DNA from 3 places in the Pantoea phyllosphaerae genome. Region 2 is predicted to be linked to each of the others. Evidence: predicted binding sites of a transcription regulator. Region 2 holds the regulator's gene; each other region holds the start of a gene.
The links. The regulator Fur, encoded in region 2, represses iron uptake genes when iron is present. The targets are predictions, from matches to a motif close to ATAATAATGAGAACNACTATCAA.
Positions count from the first base shown of each region.

Region 1: a site for Fur is predicted at 3,291-3,313, ahead of ftnA (non-heme ferritin). Genes of this name have one in related genera too.
Region 3: a site for Fur is predicted at 1,539-1,561, ahead of ACR6A7_RS04540 (TonB-dependent siderophore receptor). Genes of this name have one in related genera too.

Region 1 is NZ_JBPFDE010000008.1:171,992-177,891, reverse strand. It holds gene prfC (peptide chain release factor 3) at 1-494, opposite strand, end outside; gene ACR6A7_RS12880 (M20 peptidase aminoacylase family protein) at 758-1,861, opposite strand; gene ACR6A7_RS12875 (YjiG family protein) at 1,872-2,345, opposite strand; gene ACR6A7_RS12870 (nucleoside recognition domain-containing protein) at 2,335-3,006, opposite strand; gene ftnA (non-heme ferritin) at 3,450-3,959, shown strand; gene ACR6A7_RS12860 (glycoside hydrolase family 31 protein) at 4,151-5,900, opposite strand, start outside.
Region 2 is NZ_JBPFDE010000003.1:34,237-40,136, forward strand. It holds gene seqA (replication initiation negative regulator SeqA) at 1-147, opposite strand, end outside; gene ybfF (esterase) at 398-1,162, shown strand; gene ybfE (LexA regulated protein) at 1,318-1,593, shown strand; gene fldA (flavodoxin FldA) at 1,728-2,258, shown strand; gene fur (ferric iron uptake transcriptional regulator) at 2,613-3,056, shown strand; gene ACR6A7_RS05550 (hypothetical protein) at 3,117-3,512, opposite strand; gene glnS (glutamine--tRNA ligase) at 3,750-5,417, opposite strand; gene nagE (N-acetylglucosamine-specific PTS transporter subunit IIBC) at 5,581-5,900, opposite strand, start outside.
Region 3 is NZ_JBPFDE010000002.1:272,197-278,096, reverse strand. It holds gene ACR6A7_RS04550 (amino acid ABC transporter permease) at 1-436, opposite strand, end outside; gene ACR6A7_RS04545 (ABC transporter substrate-binding protein) at 433-1,320, opposite strand; gene ACR6A7_RS04540 (TonB-dependent siderophore receptor) at 1,651-3,792, shown strand; gene ACR6A7_RS04535 (hypothetical protein) at 4,013-4,216, shown strand; gene ACR6A7_RS04530 (mechanosensitive ion channel family protein) at 4,405-5,661, shown strand; gene ACR6A7_RS04525 (con-10 family general stress protein) at 5,863-5,900, shown strand, end outside.

The DNA of each region.
Region 1 (5,900 bases), on a different contig from region 2:
GCGCAGGCGATTTTCAGCTCGCTCTCCACTTCATCCAGCAGTTCCATCGGATCGCGGATGTCGCGGTCGAGCTTGTTCATAAAGGTCAGGATCGGCGTGTCGCGCAGACGGGTGACCTCCATCAGCTTACGGGTACGATCCTCGACGCCTTTGGCCGCGTCGATCACCATCAGGCAGCAGTCCACCGCCGTCAGGGTACGGTAGGTATCTTCCGAGAAGTCTTCGTGCCCCGGCGTATCGAGCAGGTTGACCAGGCTCTCGCGGTAGGGGAACTGCATAACGGAGGTGGTAATAGAGATACCGCGCTGCTTCTCCATCTCCATCCAGTCCGATTTGGCGTGCTGGCTGGAGCCGCGACCTTTTACCGTACCGGCGGTCTGGATAGCCTGTCCGAACAGCAGCACTTTTTCAGTGATGGTGGTTTTACCGGCATCGGGGTGCGAAATGATCGCAAAGGTGCGGCGGCGCGCCACCTCTTGCATGAAATTAGACATGAGTGAGTTCTTCTCATCGAGGCAACGTCACACAGGGGGACGCTGCAGAGTAATCATGATGGCCGGAAATCCGGCAGGTAAACGGAGCCAGGCGTGACGCAACGGCGTCAGAAGGCGGTGGTTGATGCGCGTTCTACATTGGCGGCGATTCCGGTTACCCAGTCTTCGTTAAGGCGGCATAGCATACAATATTTTGCGCGCGGCGGCGAACAGGGCCGGTAAAATTTCAGCGGCTGCCCGCAGTCATGCGGGCAGCCGCTTATTTATCCCAGCACGCTTTTTACGCAGGATTTAAAGATATTCACCCCGATCTCCAGCGCGTTGAGATCGAAGCGCATGTCGGGATGGTGCAGGCCTGGCGTCAGGTTGGTCCCCAGTCCCCAGAAGCCCGCCTTAACGTGAGGGCGCTTGACCGGATAGAAAAAGAAATCTTCGCTGCCCGGCGTGGTTTTTGCCTCCAGTAAGCCCTCTTCGCCCAGCACCTCGGTAATCGCCGCGCGGATCACCGCCGTCGCGTCATCATGGATCTCCGCCGCCGGCATCTCTTTCAGTACCACCACCTGAGCCGATGCGCCCAGCGCCGCGACGCTGTGCTGGATCGCCTGAGTGACCTTCTCCTTCAGCATCGCCATCGGCGCGTTCTCCTGTGAACGCAGATCCCAGACCACGCGCGCCTCGTCGGGCACCGAGTTAGTGACGCCAGCGTCGCAGAGAAAGCGCGTCGCTTTTACGCTCCAGTTCAGCCCCGGCGAGAGATGAATGGCGTTGACGGCATTGACCGCCTGCACCGCCGCATCCAGCGCGTTAATGCCGAGATGCGGACGCGCGGCGTGCGCGGGCGCGCCTTTAATGGTGGCCTCCAGCGTCGAGCAGGCGGAGTAGAGCACCGCTGGCGTCGCCTGCCCCACCACGCACTCCTCCAGCGGCCGCAAATGGAAACCGAAGATCATCTCCACGTCATCCAGCGCGCCGCCCTCTACCATCGCCAGCGCGCCAGCGCCCAGCTCTTCGGCTGGCTGGAACAGAATTTTCAGCCGCCCTTTTTTCACCGCCCCCTCCGCCAGCAGCTCCTGCGCGGCGGTCAGCACCACAGAAGCGTGGCCATCATGGCCGCAGGTGTGGCGCGCGCAGGCAACGCCGTCGATGATATGGCCGAGCGCGTCCATGTCGGCGCGCAGCGCCAGCACCGGACCCGGTACGCCGCTGTCGATCTCCGCCACGATGCCGGTGGTCTGATTGATATTGCGCGTCACCTTCAGCCCGGCTTTCTCCAGCTGCCCGGCAATATAGGCGGAGGTTTTAACCTCCTGAAAGCCCAGTTCTGGAATCTCATGCAGATAGTGATAGTGCTCTAAGACCTTTGACACCGCTTCTCTCCTAAACAAAAAGACGCATAACGAACATCGCGATCGCCGCATTGATGACGCTTACCAGCATCAGCAGCGGCCAGTATTTTTTCGGCACGTCGGCCACGCCCAGCAGGCGGCCCATGTACTGCAGCTGCGACCCCATCAAAAAAATGGCGGGCGCCAGAATAGTGATATCCGCGCCGGTCACTATCCCTTTGGTCAGCAGGCTCACCGCTACGCCGGTACCGGCTGAAGAGGAGAGCCAGGCGGTCAGCAGTACGGTAATCGCTTCGCCCGGCAGGCCAAACAGCCCCATTACCGGCGCGAACAGCTGGCCGAGAAACGGCATAATGCCGAGTAAATTAAGCACCTCCGCCAGTACATAGGCCATCACCACGTTCGGCATCAGGTTATGAATGGCAATATGGAAACCTTTGCGCGCGCCAGCGACAAAAATATCAAAAGGGTTCTGACTGCTTTTTACCGCGCCGTTATTTTCCATCGCTGAAATCCTTCTTATAAACACTGTTTAACACACAACGCGTCAGCGCCGCACCGACAAATTTAAGAACGAACATCAAGGCGAGCGGAATAATAATCGGCAGCGTCATTGAGGCGAACAGCGCCGACCCGATAGCAAAATAGTTATTGATCAATCCTGCGCCGGAATATTGCCAGGCGCTCATCACCACAATATCTTTTTTCGTTACCTGACCGCGGTCATACATCTCTTTGGTCAGCGCGGCGCCCGCATCGGTGCTTTGCAGATCGGTGATCAGCGCTAGCCCGCAGCGCCCCGGCAGCCCCATCAGCGGCTGCAGCAGCGGCGTCAGCAGCTTGTGCGCCGCGCGCATCGCGCCGTAGTGGGTAAAAATTTCCAGCACGCCCAGCGCCAGCATGACGGTCGGCGTCAGCGAGAGCGCAAAGAGAAAGCCCGCTTTGGCGCTCAGTCCGCCCGCGCCGAGAAAGGTATTGCTGGCGGGATCCTTCATGGTGCCGAAGCTGCCGCCCAGCGTGGTGAAGTCAAAGGCACCCAGCCAGTGAAAGCCCTCTACCTGGTACAGCAATCCTGAAAAAAAGAGGATAGCCACAATCAGTGCCAGATAACTTCCTTTGCTGGCTGAAACCCGTTCGCCTGTCAGCGTTATTTTTTCTTCAGACATGGTTATTCCCTGCGACTAGTTTATCAGTTGCGATATATGGAACTCTGACGGTTGCAGGATTTATGCCAGCCGTCGCATAACGTCTCTTTTGAAAATAAAGTTTTCCTCGCTTTCGCTTTTAAATAAATAACTGGTCAAATCTGCATCGCTTTATATTTATCCGCGCCAGGCTGGCGCAGCGAATATTGCCCTTTTTCCAACTTCGCACAGGAAGTAAGCCGCTCTGCACCATTAATACGCATCAGCTTTGCACTAACGTAGTGCGAAGCATAACGGGTCAAGGAATGATAATCGCTCGCATTCAAATAGCTAAATAATTCTATTTAAATCAATGAGATAAAATGTGATTTTTTCGTAAAAAACTATCTTTCCCCGCGCTTTATGGTGCATAATTCATCACTTATCACCTGTTTACTTATTTTGCCTCTATAAAGGAATCGCTAATGCTGACTGCTGAAATGACCGCGCGTCTTAACGATCAACTTAACCTCGAATTTTTCTCCGCGAATCTCTATTTGCAGATGAGCGCGTGGTGCAGCGATAAAGGTCTGGAAGGCGCAGCGGCGTTTCTGAAAGAGCACTCTCGCGAAGAGATGGAGCATATGCAGCGCCTGTTCGACTACCTGAGCGATACGGGCGCGATGCCGGTGCTGGGCTCTATCGCCGCGCCGCCGGTCGCCTATAACTCCCTGCCGGAGCTGCTGGAGCAGGCGCTGGAGCATGAGAAGCTGATTACGCGCAAGATCAACGAGCTGGCGCATGCGGCCATTACTTCCCTCGACTACTCCACCTTCAATTTCCTGCAGTGGTACGTGGCTGAGCAGCACGAAGAAGAGAAGCTGTTCAAAACCGTGCTGGATAAGCTGGCGCTGGTGGGCCACAAAGGCGAAGGCCTGTTCCTGGTCGATAAAGATCTGGCGCGTATGAATGCGGAAAGCCACGGCGCTAACTAGTACCTTTGTTGTTGCCTTTAAAGACGAATAGACAGCATAAAAAGTCAATAAGCGGGTGAGATGGCCCGAAGAGCAAAGCGTCCCGCGACAGGGAGGTCGCGGGCCGAGCGAGCAAGGATGCGTAAAGCGACTTTGCGATCGGGCCATCTCACCTGCTGTCGCGCCTCGCTCGCAAACATCTCTTCTTGGTTTTACAAGCTAAACCGCCCGCCCTTCTCGCCGTTGATCCACAGCTCGCGCCGCTCGCCAGCAGGCAGCAACACCTCAATCTCACGCCACGCTGGCTGATAGTCGCCGCGCTTCTCCAGCGTCAGCTCAAGACGATCGCCGCTGCTGCGCAGCGCCCAGCGCATCCAGAGCGCATTGCCCTGCCGCCAGCCGTGACTCTCGCCGTCGTCGTCGAAAAACTCGCCCTCGGTGCGCGCTTCGCCCGGCGCAGGCCACAGCTGCAGTTCGCGCACGCTGTCGAGCCGCGCATCGGTGGTGCTTTCGCAGCGTCCCAGCGGAATGGCGGAACCGGCGCGCGCCAGCAGCGGCAAGCGATCGAGCGGCGCGTCCAGCGTCACGGTCTGGCCGCCCGCCAGCCACTGGCCGCTGTGCCAGTCATACCAGCCGTGGGCGTTGCGCGGCAGATAGACCTCGCGCTCGCGGCTGCCCTCCTCCACCACGCTGGCCACCAGCAGATCGCGCCCCAGCAGAAAGTCGTCGTTTTCGCGGTACGTCTCACTGTCCTCTTCGTGATCGAGGAAAGTGGGACGCAGCATCGGCTCATCCTGCGCGCTCGCCTGCCACAGCAGGGTGTAGAGATAGGGCATCAGGCGGTAGCGCAGACGGATCGCCTCGCGGATCAGCGGCGTCACCTCCGGATACATCCAGGGTTCGTTCACGGTGTGATCGTCGTTCCAGGAGTGGATGGTGAAGCGCGGATGCATCACGCCGTTCTGCACCCAGCGCACAAAGAGTTCGGCATCCGGCTTGTCGCCGGAGAAGCCGCCGACGTCGTGACCGACGTTAAACAGGCCCGAAAGGCTCATGCCTAGTCCCATGCGGATGTTGTAGCGCAGCGTCTGCCAGCTGGTGCGGTTATCTCCGCTCCACGTCTGCACGTAGCGCTGCATCCCGGCACAGCCGGAACGGGAGATCAGATAGGGCCGCTTCTCCGGCGCGAAGCGCTGCTGCGCCTCCAGCGAGGCGCGCATCATCAGCAGCGGCATCACCGGGCGAATGTGTTTGATGGCGATGCTCTGCCCGAACCCGTGGCAGCGCGCTTCGCCGTCCCACACTTCATATTCGTTGTTATCGTTCCAGGTCGCGTCGATGCCCTTCTCCAGCAGCTGCGCGGTCACGTTCTCCTGCCACCAGCGCACCGCCTGCGGATGCGTAAAGTCGAGGTGCGATCCCTCATCGTCCCAGAACACCGAACGCTCGGGGCGATCCTGCTCCGAGTCGCGAATAAACAGCCCCTGCGACGCCACTTCCTGATAGCGCGGATGATCCTGCAGCAGGCAGGGTTTGATATTGGCCGCCAGCTTCATGCCTGCCGCGTGGAACGCCTCGCTCATGCCGTTGGGATTCGGCACCTTGTCGTAGTTCCAGTTAAAGACATAGCGCTTGTTGTTGATTGAGGTGTAGCCCGAGGAGAGCTGAAACGAGTCGCAGGGGATCTCATGCTCGCGGCAGAGGCGGATGAAGCCCTGTAGCTGCTGCTGCGCATCCGGCGCGTCGGTGTAGTGCATGGTCGAGCCGCTGTAGCCCAGGCTCCACTTAGGCTGAAAAATAGTGCGGCCGGTCAGGCGCACAAAGGCCTTCGTCACATCCAGTAGCTTCGGCCCCAGCATCAGGTAGTAGTCGAGATCGCCCGCCTCAGCGCGGTAGCGGCGATAGGGCAGATGGTAGTTGTCCAGCTCGTTGCCGAGATCGAGCCAGCTGCTGCTCAGGTTG
Region 2 (5,900 bases):
GGCTAACGGCGCCGCTGCCGCAGGCGCACTTTGACCGGCATTAAATTTTAGCATCCGCCGTAAAATGTCAGAGGCGCTTTCGCCGATATGTTGCGTGTGGCTGGCGATATAGCGGTAGAGGTCTTCGTCAACTTCGATCGTTTTCATCTTTTTCCGTACGGTTTCGACTCGTGACAGAACCACGCCAGCCTGAAAAACGCCGTTGCAACACTCGGTTGTTCGCGGAGCGGGCGGGTTCTAACATAAGGATTATAAAGTTAAATCCAGGCGGGCTGATAGCCTTCGCACGCGCATACGGCAAAAGTCGGAATATGCCCTAAAGCCTGCCGCATCCTCGCGCCTGGAAAGGTGAAAGCATGATAACCTAACCCAAGGTCCCCATCTTAAGAACTTTGCCATGATTTTAAATGCTCGTCTGCAAACTGACCAATCAATCGCTGATTCCTTACCCATCCTGTTAATTCACGGCTTGTTCGGCAGTCTGGATAACCTCGGCGTGCTGGCGCGCGGCCTGAAAGACGCAGGCCCGCTGCTACAGGTGGACGTGCGCAACCACGGCCTGTCGCCGCGTGCCGACGAGATGAGCTATCGCGCCATGGCGCAGGATATGCTCGACACCCTGGATGCGCATCAGATCGATCGTGCCGCCGTTATTGGCCACTCAATGGGCGGAAAAATCGCCATGGCGATGAGCGCGCTGGCGCCGCAGCGCCTGGAGAGGCTGGTGATGATCGACATCGCGCCGGTGGATTATCAGACGCGACGCCACGACGAGATTTTCGCCGCCATCCGCGCCGTTAGCGCCGCAGGTGTGCGCCAGCGCAGCGAGGCCGCGCAGGTGATGCGCGCCCATATAAAAGAAGAAGGCGTCATCCAGTTTATTCTCAAATCGTTTCAGGATGGCGAGTGGCGCTTCAACGTTCCGGCGCTATGGGAAAATTACGCTACAATATCTGGCTGGGAAGCGGTGCCGCCCTGGCCGCATCCCGCGCTCTTTATACGCGGCGGCGACTCGCCCTATCTCGACAACCAGCATCGCGATGCGCTGCTGCGTCAGTTTCCTGCGGCACATGCGCACGTCATCAGCGGCGCCGGCCACTGGGTGCACGCCGAGAAACCTGATGCCGTATTGCGCAGCGTCCGCCGCTTTTTTGCGCTTTAAAAGCAAAAGCTTGCCGTTCGCGGTTTACCATTGGCGTCATCACTTCGGCTGGAGTATGATGGCGCGCTAAATTTTGCCGCTGCCTATTTTTTTGCCGCGGTAATGGCCCATTTCGTTATAAACGCGCCTGCTCGCGCCGCTAGTTTTACTAACCCATGGCAAAAGAACACACTGACCGCACTACGCTGGATCTGTTTGCAAACGAGCGTCGGCCCGGTCGACCGAAAACCAGTCCGCTCTCGCGTGATGAACAGCTGCGCATCAATAAGCGCAATCAACTGAAACGTGACAAGGTGCGCGGGCTGCGTCGTGTCGAACTCAAAATGACCAGCGAAGCCGTGGATGCGTTAAACACCCTGGCTGAGCAGCGCAACATCAGCCGCAGCGAACTGATTGAACAAATGCTGCTGGCGCAACTCAAACTGGGCTGAATAGCGTAAAGCGCACGCAGAAGCAAATGGAGCGGCTTTTCGAGTTCCGCCCTTTTGCCCGCTCTGCTATCATTCGCTTAATTGTGCGCTCTGCGCATGCACTCATCATCAGGATTTAAGAGGTTATTTACTCCATGGCAATCGTAGGCATCTTCTTTGGCAGCGATACCGGCAACACCGAAAACATTGCAAAAATGATCCAGAAACAGCTGGGCAAAGAGGTTGCGGAAGTGCATGACATTGCCAAGAGCACGAAAGAAGATCTCGAGGCGTTCGATATCCTGCTGTTGGGCATTCCAACCTGGTACTACGGCGAAGCGCAGTGCGACTGGGACGACTTCTTCCCGACGCTGGAGGAGATCGATTTCAACGGCAAGCTGGTCGCACTGTTCGGCTGTGGCGATCAGGAAGACTATGCAGAGTATTTCTGCGACGCGATGGGCACGATTCGCGACATCATCGAGCCGAACGGCGCGGTGATCGTCGGCCACTGGCCGACCGAAGGCTACCACTTCGAAGCCTCTAAAGGTCTGGCGGATGACAAACACTTCCTTGGCCTGGCGATTGACGAAGATCGTCAGCCGGAACTAACCAACCAGCGCGTCGAAGCCTGGGTTAAGCAGATTCACGATGAGCTGCAGCTGCAGGCCATCATCGACGCCTGATTAGCCACATACTCAATGTGGGCGCTGGCTCACATTGAGTTAATGGTTTTTCCTATAGAAATAATAGCTACAGATTTTTAACTTTTATCTCTGATTCTGTACAATACCCACATCGGTTATCTGCTTATTTCTTCCGCGAGGTCAGGAAGTTAGCGAGATGATAACGAACCTCCTGCATTTCTCCGCCCGGCGCCGTTACGCTTCTTCTTACAGCCCGTGTTGATTTCAGGCGTTTCCCTCGGTTTTCATTTCAAAACTTCGCCTCTATAATGAGACGCAAATGAGAATAGACACCGAACGACATTCAAGGCAAGGCGCCTCAAGTAACCAGCAAAGTAACAGGACAATATCCGCATGACTGACAACAATACCGCATTAAAGAAGGCTGGCCTGAAAGTCACGCTGCCCAGACTGAAAATTCTGGAAGTGCTTCAGGAACCTCAGTGCCATCACGTCAGCGCGGAAGATCTGTATAAACGCCTGATTGATATGGGCGAAGAGATTGGTCTGGCTACCGTTTATCGCGTACTGAATCAGTTTGACGATGCGGGCATCGTTACGCGTCATAACTTCGAAGGTGGAAAATCGGTTTTCGAACTGACCCAGCAGCATCATCACGATCACCTGATCTGCCTCGACTGCGGCAAAGTCATCGAATTCAGCGATGAATCAATCGAATCACGCCAGCGAGATATTGCTACCCGTCACGGCATCAAGCTGACGAACCATAGCCTTTATCTCTATGGACACTGCTCGCTGGGCGATTGCCGCGAAGACGAAACGCTCCACGATCAGTAAAAATGTGTGCTATGCAGTAATGCTATAAGCCGGTCTATGTACCGGCTTTTTTTATGGCCGTCAGGCGACCAGCGTTTCGTGCAGGTAGCGCCAGCGGGGGATTGAGGTAGTGCAGTCGAGGATCGCCAGCGAAATGCGCGCCTGATCGCTGCCGTTCATCATCTGCAGCTCGCGATACTGAATAGTGATCTCATCTTTGCTCTGAGAGATCACCGCGTGTTCGCTGGTGGCGATGCGCATGCCTTCGCGACGCCCCTGCAGCTGCCGAAACAACGCTTCAGTTTGATTCAAATCGAGCAGTCGCCCCTGGGGTGTGACCATGCGGAAATCGGGATGGAAGTGCGAGAGCAGCAGATCGAAGGTATCGTCTTCGCCTGAAGGCTGATTGAATATACGTTCGATTAACTGATGTAAAACTACCACGCTGTGTTTTGCTTCCTGACCAAGAGCTGTCATCATTTTTCCTTTTTATGCCCGCATAGCCTCTTCAAAGAGCGAATAGCCTACCTGAAAAAATGAAATTCACATCTGGAAATTGATTAATTTTCGTTAACTCAGACAACTCCCAGTCTGGTCTGACAAGAGATAATGGATTGTTACATAACAAAAAATGGTCTTGCCGCTAATTGCAGATATAAAAAAGGGCGATTGCTCGCCCTGTCGTAAATGCATATCAAGCCGAATGCGAAAAAATTACTCGCCGATTTTCGCCCAAGTGTCGCGCAGGCCCACGGTGCGGTTAAACACCAGCTGGTTCGGACGCGAATATCGGCTGTCGGCACAGAAGTAGCCTTCACGCTCAAACTGATAAGGCGCTTCCGGGCTGGCGTTCTGTAAGCCTGGCTCGACAAACCCCTGACGAATCTCCAGCGAGTTCGGATTGATGGTGGTCAGGAAATCCTCTTCCGCACCAGGGTTCGGCACGCTGAACAGGCGATCGTAAAGGCGGAATTCCGCCGGCAGCGCATGGTCGGCGGAGACCCAGTGGATCACGCCTTTTACCTTGCGGCCGTCAGCCGGATCTTTGCTCAGGGTATCGACGTCGCAAGTGCAGTAGATGCAGGTGATATTCCCCTCTTCATCTTTTGCCACGCGCTCGGCACGGATCACGTAGGCGTTGCGCAGACGCACCTCTTTGCCCAGCACCAGACGTTTGTACTGCTTATTGGCTTCTTCGCGGAAGTCAGCGCGATCGATCCAGACCTCACGGCCAAACGGCACGTCGCGCGTGCCCATCTCCGGCCTGTTCGGATGATTCGGCATGGTGATGATTTCGTTATGGCCAGCCGGCAGGTTCTCAATCACCACTTTCAGCGGATCGAGCACCGCCATGGCGCGCGGCGCGTTTTCGTTCAGATCGTCGCGAATGCAGGATTCCAGCGACGCCATCTCAACCACGTTATCCTGTTTGGTGACGCCAATACGGCGGCAGAACTCGCGGATCGAGGCGGCGGTATAGCCGCGACGGCGCAGGCCCGAAACGGTCAGCATGCGCGGATCGTCCCAGCCTTCCACCACGTTTTCGTTGACCAGCTGTGTCAGCTTGCGCTTCGACATCACCGCATATTCGAGGTTGAGACGCGAGAACTCATACTGGCGCGGATGCACCGGTATCGAGATATTATCCAGCACCCAGTCATAGAGGCGACGGTTATCCTGGAACTCCAGCGTACAGAGCGAATGGGTGATATTTTCCAGCGCATCGGAGATGCAGTGGGTAAAGTCGTACATCGGATAGATGCACCACTTTTTGCCGGTCTGGTGATGCTCGGCAAACTTAATGCGGTAGAGCACCGGATCGCGCATCACGATAAAGCTGGACGCCATGTCGATTTTGGCGCGCAGGCAGGCCTTACCCTCGGCAAATTCGCCGTTGCGCATTTTTTCGAACAGCGCCAGGTTCTCTTCGACGCTGCGATCGCGCCAGGGGCTGTTTTTGCCCGGCGCGGTCAGGGTGCCGCGATATTCGCGGATCTCTTCCGGCGTCAGCTCATCGACATAGGCCAGACCTTTGGTGATCAGTTCAACCGCGTAGTGATAAAGCTGATCGAAGTAATCTGAGGAATAACGAACGTCACCACTCCACTCAAAGCCCAGCCACTGCACGTCGCGCTTGATGGACTCGACGAACTCCATATCCTCTTTAACCGGGTTGGTATCGTCGAAACGCAGGTTGCACTGACCCTGATAGTCCTGAGCAATGCCGAAGTTCAGGCAGATCGATTTAGCATGGCCAATATGCAGGTAGCCATTGGGCTCAGGCGGAAAACGGGTATGCACGCTACTGTGCTTGCCGCTCGCCAAATCTTCGTCGATGATCTGACGAATAAAGTTAGTTGGGCGGGCTTCAGCCTCACTCATCTCTCAATCCTCAATACGTATAGCGGGTGGTTTGTACCACGAAGTAACGGAGTATGATCCACAAAGCGCCGAAGGGAAACAACCGGTTTGTTAAGGCGATAAAACGAAAACAGGCAGGAATCGCTTCCTACCTGTTTTTTTTTACGGCAATGCGATTAGAGGCTTAGCCTTTTACCTCGTAAAGCGGGGTTTCGCCAGCCACCACTTTCCCGGTCGCCAGCAGCGTCAGCCCGGCGAAATCTTCGCTGTTGCTGATCACAACCGGACTGATCATCGAACGCGCGTTGGCGTTGAGGAAGTCGAGATCCATCTCCAGCACCGGCTGACCCGCCGCGACCGTCGCGCCCTCTTCTACCAGCCGGGTAAAGCCTTTGCCGCCCAGCGCCACGGTGTCGAGGCCCATATGCACCACAATTTCGACGCCGCTGCCGGTTTCCAGGCAGAAAGCATGGTTGGTATCGAAAATTTTCACCACGGTACCGG
Region 3 (5,900 bases), on a different contig from region 2:
GCGCGTTGGACTGGGCGCTCCAGAGTTCGCCGACGCCCGGCAGCGACAGGGAGAGCGTGGGATAGAGTGCGGCGATGTTGTACCACAGAAACAGCTGCACCAGCATCGGCACGCCGCGAAAAAACCAGGTATAGGCCCAGCTTACCGCCACCAGTACCGGATTCGAGGAGAGGCGCATCAGCGCCAGCACCGTGCCGAAGGCGAATCCCAGCACCACCGAAATTGCCGTCAGCTGCAGGGTCATTAAAACGCCCTGCAGAATCGACACTTCGGTAAAGTTGTCGGCGATAACGCCCCATTCGAAGCGTGGGTTATTGATCATCGAGTGGGCCATCGCCACTACGCACAGCAGCACCAGCAGCGCGCTCAGCCAGCGGCCATAGTAGCGTTTGCCGACGATGCGTAGCTCGTCAGCGCGATGCGGTTCCGGGTTCACTGGAAGATCTCCTGATTACGTTTCGCCTCTTTCACCGCGCCGAAGCCGATCTCCCAGCGATCGAGGATCTTCTGGTAGCTGCCGTCTTTGATCAGCGAATTGAGCGCCGCCTGTACTGCGGGCTCCAGCGGTGAATCTTTCGGGAACGCCACGGAAACCGGCGCATCGTTGACGCTGATCTCGCCGCTCATGGTCAGCGGTTTGATCAGCTTCACCTGCCAGGTCAGCCCTTCGTAAGGCCCGAAGAACATCGGCACGCGTCCGCTGACCACCGCCTGCACGCCAGCAGGACGATCCGGGAAAACGGCGATTTTAATCGGCGGTTTGCCTGCGCTTTCGCAGGCTTTGCTCGCCTCTTCCAGACGGGTGATCTGCGTGGTGCCCGCCCCCGCGCCGACCTCTTTGCCGCAGACCGCGTCGAAGGTGGTGAACGGCGCGATACTGGCGCTTTTCAGAGAGATAATGCCGAGGCGGCTGGCGTTGTAGTAGCCGACGAAATCGACCTGCTTCAGGCGCGCCTGAGTGGCGTTGATATTGGAGAGCGCCACATCGTAGCGGCCGGTTTTCAGGCCGGGAATGATATTGTCGAAGCCGCCGGTGTCGCGCCACTGTACCGCGACGCCCAACCGTTCGCCGACGGCGTTCATCACGTCGATTTCGCGCCCGGCCAGGGTTTTATTGTCTTCTTTATAGAAGGTGGTCGGCGGCGTATTGGGGTTAGTCCCGGCGACAATATAGCCGCGCTGCAGAATAGCGGCAGGCACCAGGCTTTTCAGCGCGGGATCGGCTTGCACATGCAGCGAGCTGTCGGTGGGCACCGAGGCGTCGGCGGCCATCGCGCCCTGTGCGGCCAGAGCGAGAGCAATAAGGGTGACACGTTGCATGAGTTTCACGGGGACCTTTCTCCTGATCAAATAAAATCCCTTGCGGGAAAAGTGGATATGTATCCATACGGCCAGACGGCTTCATTCTCAAGGAGAAGGGGCTGGCTTAACAAATGCGAAAAAAAGCTAAGCATTGCCGTAACAGGCATTAGCGTGACGTATAGGCCGTTTTTTAACCTATTGTCCAGCAATGTAAATATGCTGACATCAACTATACAATGAGAATCATTATCACTATCATGCGCATTTACTTACACTCATTAACGTATCAGGGAGAAAGTTTAAGTGAATGTAACGGTAGATTTCAGAAAGCGCCCTTGCGCCCTGCTGATGGTCGGCATGTTGAGCGCCACCGGCGTCGGCGCGGAAGAGACTGAAAAGCTGGCTGACGACGAGACGATGCTGGTCACCGCCGAACAGATCCTCAAGCAGCAGCCCGGCGTCTCCACCATTACCGCCAAAGATATTGAAAAAAGCCCGCCGGTAAACGACCTCTCCGACATCATCCGTAAGATGCCTGGCGTTAATCTGACCGGCAACGGCGCCAGCGGCAGCCGCGGCAACAACCGCCAGATCGATATTCGCGGCATGGGGCCGGAAAATACCCTGATCCTGATTGACGGCGTGCCGGTTTCCTCGCGCAACGCGGTGCGCTACAGCTGGCGCGGCGAACGCGATTCGCGCGGGGACAGCAACTGGGTGCCGCCAGAAATGGTGGAGCGTATCGAAGTGATCCGCGGCCCGGCGGCGGCGCGCTATGGCTCCGGCGCAGCGGGTGGCGTGGTGAATATCATCACCAAACGACCAACCAATGACTGGCACGGCTCGCTCTCGCTGTATACCAACCAGCCTGAAGAGAGCAAAGAGGGCGCGACCAAACGCGCCAACTTTAGCCTGAGCGGGCCGCTGGCGGGCGAAGCCCTGACCATGCGCCTCTATGGCAACCTCAATAAAACCGACGCCGACGCCTGGGACATTAATACCGCGCAGAACGGCTCCTGGGCCGCGGGTCGCGAAGGCGTGCGTAATAAAGATATTAACGGCGTGCTCTCCTGGAAAATAACGCCAGAGCAGATCCTTGATTTCTCATACGGCTACAGCCGCCAGGGCAACATATACGCGGGCGACACGCAAAACAGCAACGGCAATAACAGCGCCAACGGCCTGGTCGAGTCGCTGGTCGGCAGCGAAACCAACCGTCTTTACCGCCAGTCTTACGGCCTGGCGCACAACGGCATCTGGGACTGGGGCCTGTCGAAGCTGACGTTCAATTACGAGAAAACCAACAACACGCGCCTGCAGGAAGGCACCGCCGGCAGCGTGGAAGGGATGATCAACAGCAACACCTTCGCCACCAGCCGACTGGAGAGCTATCGCGGCAACGCGGAGATTAACTTCCCGCTCGACTGGCTGCGCGACCAGACGGTGACGCTGGGCGCGGAGTGGAACCATGACAGGCTGAACGATCCCGCCTCGATGCAGGCCGCCAATCAGGCGGGCGTGAATATCGGCGGCGTCAGCGGCAACGCGGCGGATCGCAGCAGCAAGAACAGCGCGACCCTCAGCTCGCTCTACTTCGAGGACAATATCGCCGCGACCGACTCGACCGAAATTATTCCCGGCATTCGCTTCGACTATCACAACAGTTTCGGCGCCAACTGGAGCCCGAGTCTGAACCTGTCGCAGGGTCTGGGAGACGATTTTACGCTTAAGGCGGGCATCGCCCGCGCCTTCAAAGCGCCAAACCTCTATCAGTCCACCGAAGGCTATCTGCTCTCGACCCGCGGCAACGGCTGTCCGAAAAATATCGCGTCAGGCAGCTGTTATCTGCTGGGCAGCGACGATCTGGAGCCGGAAGTCAGCGTGAATAAGGAGCTGGGCATTGAGTTCTCCCATCAGGGCTATGTGGCGGGCATCACCTGGTTCCGCAACGATTATAAAAACAAAATCGTTTCTGGCCGCGAGCGCGTGGGCATCGCTTCTAACGGCTATAACATTCTGCGTTGGGAAAACGCTGGCAAAGCGGTAGTCGAAGGGCTGGAAGGCAACCTGACGGTGCCGCTGATCGCCGATACGCTGGAGTGGCGCAGCAACGCCACTTATATGCTGAAGTCGGAAGATAAAGAGACCGGCAATCCGCTGTCGATTATTCCTGAGTACACCATCAACTCGCAGCTGGAGTGGCAGATGACCCGCGACCTTTCCGGCAATATCAACTGGACGATGTACGGTCGCCAGAAGCCGCGCCAGTTTTCCGAGTCGCGTCTGGAAGTGAACAATCTCTCGCAGCGCGAGGTCGGCGCCTACTCGGTGCTGGGCCTGAACCTCAACTACGACCTGACAAAAAACCTGCGCGCCAACGCGGGCGTCAGCAATCTGCTCGACAAACGGGTCTATCGCGAGAACGCGGGCGCGTCGACCTATAACGAGCCTGGCCGTGCCTGGTACGCTGGCGTAACGTACAACTTCTGACCGGTCCCGCCGCCGCCGTTGCGCGGCGGCGGACAGGCGAAGAAAGATTGCTGATTTAACCTGATGTAAAGCGAGGCACGTGGGGTTATGATGCTGCCGCTGCGGGTCATGCGTCGTCACACTCCGCCGCGCCTTGCGGGAAAAAGCAGACAGATGCACAGGCGCGGATTTCGACGCCAGGCTACGCTGAATAAACCCGTAATTCAGGAGAGTAAAGCCCGTGAAATTTGAAAATCAGGATGCGTTTAAACTGGCGGTGGCGTATATGGAGCGAAAAGAGAACGTCACCGGCATTACCGTCTACTTTAAATCCTTTATCGAAACCTACCAGAAATTCGATCGCTGGCTGAGCGCCGCCGATCCGGTGCAGGCTGTCGAAGAGGAGAAAAAAGCGGCAAAAGCCAATCCCGATTCTCTGCTCTGACGCGCCGTGTGGCGGGATAAGAGGGTCGGCTTCTCCCTCACTCTTACCCCGTTGTCCTGGCGCCCTTCGCCCGGCTCCGTCTGGGCGTTGTCCCCTTGCACCAGCACCTTAGCGACGCATTCGTCGCTTATCATCCGCCTCTGTTTTATGCTTAACTTTCGCTCTACCTTTTTCAGTACGTGGTAAAAATGCACTATTTTAACGATGTAATGGGCTTTATTGAGGGGAACATCGCGCTTTCCGCCACCTTCAATATTATTCTGCTGGTCCTCGCCGGCATGGTTGCGCATCTTGTCTGCAAATTTTTCGTGGTCAAGGTGGTACGCAAAGTCTTTTTCAGCACCCATAAAAGTGACGTGCCGCTGGATAAGGATGTGAGGATATCGGAGAAGCTCTCTAACTTTATTCCGGTTATCACCGTCTATTATCTGCTGCAGTTTATGCCCGAACTGCCGGAACATCTGCAAATCGCCATCAGGACGCTGTGCGGCATTCTGTTCTTTGTCTATTTATCGATCTTTTTTAATGAAGTACTGGAGATCGTCAATAACTCCTATTCGAAGAAATCGAAGCGTAAAAATCATTCGATTAAAGGCTATATTCAGGTCGGCAAAATTCTGGTGCATATTTTATCGGCCATTATGATCCTGGCGATTATGTCGAATAAATCGCCGGTGATTATTATTTCCAGCCTTGGAGCCGCGGCGGCGATATTGATGCTGGTTTTTCAGCATACGCTGCTGTCGCTGGTGGCCAATATCCAGCTCTCTTCTAACGATGTGCTGCAGCTTGGCGACTGGATAGAGATGCCGGATAAAAATCTCAGCGGTGAAGTCACTGATATCGCCCTGCATACCATTACTATCCGCAACTGGGATAACACCATCTCCCGCATTCCCACCAAAAATTTCCTGACGGAAACCTACACCAACTGGCAGGCGATGTTTTCGTCGGGCGCGCGGCGCATTATGCGCAGCTTTTATCTCGATCTCGATTCCGTCACCTTTGTGAATCAGGAAATGCTGCAGTCGATGACGCAGCTGCGCGGCGTCAGCGAACCGCTGTCGGTACTGCTTGACGGCCGCGACATCAGCGCCGTAGGCGATCGCTGGTTTATTGAAAACGGCATGACCAATCTTACCGTGTTCCGCCACTACCTGACCGCCTGGCTGGCGCAGCGCGACGACATTCGCAAGGATATGTATATCGTGGTGCGCGCGCTCAAGCCCTCGCCGGACGGACTGCCGATCGAGGTCTACTGTTTTACCTCGTCAACGCTGTGGGCCGACTATGAAAATTCGCAGTCGGCGATTTTCGAGTATATCTACGCCGTCGCCGGGATATTTTCGCTGCGCATCTATCAGCACCCTTCCGGCTCCGATTTCTGGCGTCTTTCGCGCGACCGCGCGCAGGCGTCAGGGGAAAACCGCTCGCCTTTCGCCTGAAAAGCCAGCATGTTCAGACCCGGTTTTAGCTTCTCTCTCTGCCGCTGCGCGCAGCGGCAAGCCCGCCCTCTTTTTATTAATGTGCATAGAATCAGCTGCTTTTGCTTAAGCCTTCCCTTGCTTACGCGAGACGTCGGGCTACGCTTAAAGCGTGACTAGCTAGTCCTTTTATCTAACGGAACACTGATAGGAGTTCTACCTATGACACAACAGAAGTACAGAGGTGGCGCGGGTAATTT